2 regions of the Amphritea sp. GJ51-11 genome follow, and region 1 is predicted to be linked to the other one. Evidence: predicted binding sites of a transcription regulator. Region 1 holds the regulator's gene; the other holds the start of a gene.
The links. Region 1 encodes FNR, which switches genes on or off when oxygen is low (the NO sensors DNR and NnrR bind a similar motif). Its sites were predicted from a motif close to TTGATNTANATCAA; they were not measured.
Positions count from the first base shown of each region.

Region 2: ubiM (5-demethoxyubiquinol-8 5-hydroxylase UbiM) is a predicted target of FNR. The motif match lies at 1,472-1,485, and genes of this name have one in related genera.

Region 1 covers NZ_CM147881.1:1,946,988-1,950,170, forward strand. Annotated here, with positions in the region: gene rdgC (recombination-associated protein RdgC) at 1-468, opposite strand, end outside; gene AC0L4K_RS08530 (adenine phosphoribosyltransferase) at 630-1,172, opposite strand; gene fnr (fumarate/nitrate reduction transcriptional regulator Fnr) at 1,282-2,061, opposite strand; gene hemN (oxygen-independent coproporphyrinogen III oxidase) at 2,149-3,183, opposite strand, start outside.
Region 2 covers NZ_CM147881.1:92,105-95,287, reverse strand. Annotated here, with positions in the region: gene pssA (CDP-diacylglycerol--serine O-phosphatidyltransferase) at 1-3, opposite strand, end outside; gene ubiM (5-demethoxyubiquinol-8 5-hydroxylase UbiM) at 183-1,388, opposite strand; gene ilvY (HTH-type transcriptional activator IlvY) at 1,623-2,495, shown strand; gene AC0L4K_RS00435 (DMT family transporter) at 2,548-3,183, opposite strand, start outside.

The DNA of each region.
Region 1 (3,183 bases):
TAAGCTGCGTAGGTGGCTGAGTAGTTCTTCGGCGCGCTTGTGGCTGCTGGCATCAACGATAAGCAGGTTATGTGCTGGGGCGATCAGTGCCCAAGTCGTTTGGAACTTGCTGAATGCGCGCGGTAGTAAGTCCAAAACAATTTCATCTTTGAGCTGGTCTTTCTCTTTTTTATAGACCTTGCGGGCTTGCTCATCCTCGATCAGCTTCACTTTCTTATCCAGCTGCTGACGGATCACCTGGGTGGGAATGATTTTGTCTTCTTTTTGTGCCGCGATCAGCATAAAGCCGTTGCCAGCATGTACGAGCATTTCGGAGAGATCGCCACTGGGGCTTACCCAGCCAAAGCGGCTAAGTTCTTGGCTACCACAGGGGGTAAAGGCTTTCTCGCTGAGTTTTTCTTCAAGGGCTTCAGGGGTGTAACTAAACTGCTGGGTGAAACGGTAAAAGATGGCATTTTTGAACCACATGAGAATAAGCCCTTAATAACAGATAAAAAAAGAGTGGCTATTGTAAAGCGATATCCGGCGGTGGGACAGAACTGATCTTGATAATATTAAGGTGATTAGCGTTGGGGCACCGTTGCTCGGTGTAGAGCGCGTTGTTGGGTGCCCGTGACATGCGTAGAGGATTAAAGGCCTTCGTAGGCCAATAAGGTAAAGACAGGAATATCGCTTTGCTGAATCAGCTCTGAGCCGTTGAGATCGGGTAGATCAATAAGAGCAGCGGCTTCATACACTTCAGCACCGAGCTCTTTGATAATGGTGCTGGCGGCGAGAATGGTGCCGCCGGTGGCGATCAGATCATCAAAGATCAGCACTTTGTCGCCAGCAGCGACCGCATCGACTTGCATTTCGACGGCGGCGGTGCCGTATTCAAGGGCATATTCGCGATGAATAGTTTTACCCGGCAGTTTGCCTTTTTTTCGTACCAGCACTAATGGCAGATTGAGTTGATAAGCGATGATTGAACCAAACAAGAACCCCCTGGCATCAATACAGGCAATATGGGTGACTTCGGTATCGATATAGCGCTGAATAAAGGCATCGGCAATCATTCTCAGGGCTTTGGGGTCTTTAAACAGTGGGGTGATATCTCTGAACATGACGCCAGGTTCTGGCCAGTCCGCTATCGTGCGCATAACTGACTTTATATAACATTCATCGAAACTCATCGGGGGTACCTTAAAACAGTAGGGCTAATATCGAGTAGCCCGATCAGGGGCCAGTACGATCAAAATAATACCCGCTAAAGAGCGGGTATTAGGATGTTGCAAGTGAGGTTTAGTCGAGCGGACAGGTTTTGTTCTCAGACATCGGAATGTCTTGAGATTCACCGGATAGACGATAGATCTCTTCGAGGTTGCTCAGTTCGATCTCTTTACCATCGACCCGTACCAGCTCCATTTTTTGGAACCGGGTAAAAATACGGCTAACGGTTTCGACGGCTAAGCCAAGGTAGTTACCGATCTCGTTTCTCGACATGGATAAACGGAACTGGGTTTCTGAATAACCACGCAATTTGAAGCGAGTCGATAGTTTAATTAGGAAGGTCGCAACGCGTTGTTCAGCATTCTTCTTGCTCAATAGCAGCATCATCTGCTGGTCATCACGAATCTCTTTGCTCAGTGTCCGTAGGATCTGGCGGCGCAACTCTGGCATCTGTCCTGATAGCTCATCGAGCCGTTCAAAAGGGATTTCGCAGACGGTGGTTGTTTCAAGAATTTTTGCTGAAACAGGGTATTGTTCGCTATCAAAACCACTGATGCCGACCATTTCGCCGGGGAAGTAAAAGCCGGTAATCTGTTCTTCACCCTCATTGGTCAGAGTATAGGTTTTAAGGGTGCCCGCGCGAATAGCGTAGACAGAAGAGAAGGCCTCACCTTGATGGAAGAGGTGATCGCCTTTTTTCAGCGGGCGGCTCTTATCGATAATATTATCGAGCCGATCGATTTCAGTCATGTTCAGGGACACAGGTAAACATAAAGAGCTCAGGCTGCATGTATTGCAATGCACCTGTCTTAAGCTGTGTAGTTTCCCTTCTGATGCCTTATGGTTGCCCATAACTATGTCCTGTCTTCGTTGATTTATTAGATAGTGCTTATAAGTGATTATCTACTAAATCAACGGCAGGGTGAAGTATTTCCCGTATCAAATGATGCGGGAGAAGCCTTTGGTTGCTTCCTGCTTAGGAATGTAAGCATCAAAGGCCATGCAGATGCGGCGGATAAGTAAGCGTCCGGCAGGGGTAACATCGATACGCTTATCACCGAGGACGACTAAGCCATCGCCGGTGAACTTTTGCAGTTCCTGCAGTTCCTCGGCGAAATAATCGGCGAAGTTGATATCAAATTGCGCGTCGATAGCGGCCATATCGAGCTGGAAATGACAGATAAGTTGGGTGATCACAGCTCGTCTAATGCGATCATCGGTGCTAAGTGTGACACCCCGTTTAATCGCGTTTGTACGCGCTTCGACGGCGCTGGTATAAGCACTCATATCATGTTCATTTTGATAATACACATCACCGATCTGACTGATCGATGACACACCCATCGCCACTAGGTCGCAATCGCTGTGGGTGGTATACCCTTGGAAGTTACGATGAAGTTTACCGTTTTGTTGTGCTAAGGCGAGTTCGTCATCAGGTTTAGCAAAATGATCCATGCCGATATAAACATAGCCAGCACTCATCAGCTTGCTGATGGTGGTTTCTAGAATCGCCAGTTTAGTTTCGGGACTAGGCAGATCTTCGGCTTTGATATGGCTCTGAGAACGGAAACGATCCGGCATATGGGCATAGTTAAACACGGATAGTCGGTCAGGGCTCAACTCAATAATGGTGTCCAGTGTCTTGGTGAAGCTGGCCAGTGTCTGGTGTGGCAGGCCGTAGATCAGATCGATATTGATGGAGCGGAAGCCGAGACGACGGGCTTCATGGAGTACATCGGCGATCTCTTCAACCGGTTGTACCCGGTTAACCGCCTGCTGCACTTTTAGCTCAATATCTTGTACACCAAAGCTGACCCGGTTAAAACCGATCTCTCGGAGCACTTTAAGCATCTCATGATCCACTTCGCGGGGATCAATCTCGATGGAGTAATCACCGGAATCATCATCTAGCAGGGTGAAATTTTCTCTGAGCTTTTGCATCAGCTCAATCATCTGCTGATTGCTGATAAAAGT
Region 2 (3,183 bases), 1.9 Mb from region 1:
CATAGAGCTGTTTACACCAATGGATTAACAAAATGTTCTGACATTCTACTTTTCCGCCTAACGGAAAGCTATCGATACCCAAAAGCTTTCAGTATCTGAGGCGGCCGAATAGGCTCAGCTATTCGCTTCCAAAGACCGCTAAACAAAACACTGAAGACTCGATTAAGCTATAAGATTAGCGCTTATTTTAAACCGGGTAAAAAGAAAGGAATATCGATCCGCTTCTCAGTCAACTTACGGGTGATAATCCGCTTTAACGGCGCGAAGTTATTGGCGATCCGTAAGGTCGCCTTACGGGCGATTTTGGCCGCCACATTATCATTGGTAAACAACCCCACCACGAGATTAGTCCCCATATACAAGGGACGAGTAACCAACATATGACTGCGCTGATATTTCTGTAACACACGGTTAGAGCCAATATCGACACCATGGCTGAGGGCCTGTTTAATCTCTTTGGCCAGGGTTTCCTGACTTCTCAGCCCCAAATTAAAACCATGGGCCGTAACGGGGTGCATACCAACGGCAGCATCACCGATCACCGCGTATCGACGACTGACAAATTTATTCGCATGCACCGCCACCAATGGATAGAGATGACGACGACCATAGAGCTTCATACGACCTAACTGCCCCTGTAGACGCTGTTCAATATCTGTGGCGAACGCCTCTTCACTCATATTAAAGATACTTTCAGCTTCAGCACTAGAGACCGTCACAACAATGGACGACAGGTTACCCATCATCGGTAGAATCGCTACGGTTCGGCCATAATGAAAACATTCAAAGGCTGTTTGCTGATGGGACAGCGAGTGCTCCATTCGGCACACGATAGCGGTGCGGGAAAAATCTTTAATGCTGGCGGGCAGACCCATTTTACGGCGGGTCTCCGAAAAACGACTATCCGCCGAGACGAGCAGATCACACTCGAAACGCTCACCATTCGCCAACTGCACCCAGGCACAGCGTTCATCACTACCGACATCTTCAACCGACATTTCAGTCAACAACTCAATATTATCGATCCCTTGCACAACGTCGAAATAAGCTTTGCGGATTTTGTCATTGGGTACCAAATAGCCTAACGCATCCAACGCCGCATTATCGTTATCAAAGTTCAGCGTATAACTAGAATTACCATCAAGCACTTTCGCCGCACAGATCGGCGATACATCATTGGCGGCGAGTGTCTGCCAAGCCCCGGAGGCTTTCATCAATGTCACCGACAGATGTGTTAACGCGATTTCACGGCCATCTTCCGGTGGGTTCTGTAAAGTATTAAAAGATGATCGATCCACCAACAAGACCTTTAGAGAAGTGTCGCCTAGTGAACGAGCAAAGCTCAGCCCAGCGGGGCCCGCGCCAATAATGATGATGTCGTACTTCATACTGAACCTCAGGGCGATCATGCGCCATTGCAACCGGAATATAAGATAAGGCTAGACCTTACCCGCAACAACAATCGATTACCCTAATCCAGGTCAAGCCAGTTTAAGAAAACCTAGCCCGCATCATCCTCAGGATCATACAAGCCAAACAGTACGTATAAATATTGATTGCAGAAAACAACATATATGTAAAAATACATTTCAATTACTGCAATATAGAAACTGATACGACCGATGGATACCCGCTCGCTTAAATTCTTTATCAGTCTATGCGACACACTTCATTTTGGCCGCGCCAGCGAAGTGTGCCATATCAGCCCTTCGGCCCTCACCCGCACGATTAAACAGATGGAAGATACCCTCGGAGTACAGTTATTCGAGCGGGATAATCGTACCGTCAGCCTAACTCATGAAGGTGAGCGTTTCCAAACCTACGCCCGCGAGGCACTGATACAGTGGGATGTTATCCGTAACTCGCTCCTCGAAGAAGCGCAAGAATTACAGGGAGAGATCAGCGTCTACTGCTCGGTCACCGCAAGCTATAGCTTTCTCTATGACATTCTCAATAAATTTCGCCGTCAACATCCCAAAATCGAAATCAAACTACATACCGGCGATCCCGAAAGTGCGATTCAACGGGTAGTGAGTGGCACCGACGATATCACCATTGCCGCCCGCACCGACATATTGCACACCAGCCTAGCCTTTAAACACATCGCCACCTCACCTTTGGTCTTTATCGCCCCGCAGCAAGACCCCCTCCTAGATTCCATGCTCAGTGGCACTATCGACTGGTCAGCGGTACCTATGATTTTGTCAGAAGAAGGGGTTTCACGGAAAAGGATTGATCAGTGGTTTAAGACACGAGGGACTAAACCCAAAATCTATGCTCAAGTCGCCGGTAACGAAGCGATTGTCAGTATGGTCAGCCTTGGCTTCGGCGTCGGCATTGTGCCGAAAATTGTGTTGGAGAATAGCCCGTTAGCAGGTCGAGTGCGGATTCTAGCGATTCAGCCTGAATTGAAAGCCTATGATGTCGGCCTCATCGCACTGAAAAAGAAATTACAAAGCCCGCTAATCTCTGCATTCTGGTCACAGATCCGCTGAGGCCGTTAATAGTAGACTTCTCAACAAGGCGGCTCCCCTCTTCCTGCTGTTTTTACAGTGAATGCTTCACCCGTTTACTTGGCTTATTGACCAAATAGATACCTAATGCCACCAGCAACAGTGCCCCCAGCATATCCAACGAGAGCTGCTCATCCAAAATAAGCCATGCAAACATCACCCCGAACAACGGCGTCAAAAACGTAAAACTGGCAATTTTTGAGGCGGGGTAATGACTTAACAACCAAAACCAAGCTAGATAGCCGGCAAACGCCATCAAGACAGTCTGAAATAACAATGAACCGATGACCAGTGAGGTTAACTGAGTGATACCGGGCTCGCCCATCAGCCAAGACAGCAACGGCAAGATTAGCGCCGACACTACTAACTGATAGAGCAGCACCCTAGACGGTGACTGGTGCCGCTGAGGCGAAGCCTTCAACACGACGGTTGTCGCCCCCCAGAAAAGTGCGCCGGCTAAAGCCAAGCTATCACCCAATAGAGACGCTTCACCATCGAGGGAATCCCGGAAAGCGAAGAAAACACCAGCAAAGGCGATCAGCAAACCCACGCCTTGCAATCGCGTGAGACGCTCACCCGGGACAAACAGATGCGCCCCAAGAGCCACCACAAATGGCGAGGTATAGAGGAAAATCGTTGCATGGGAGGCCGTGGTCAAATTCAATGCGGT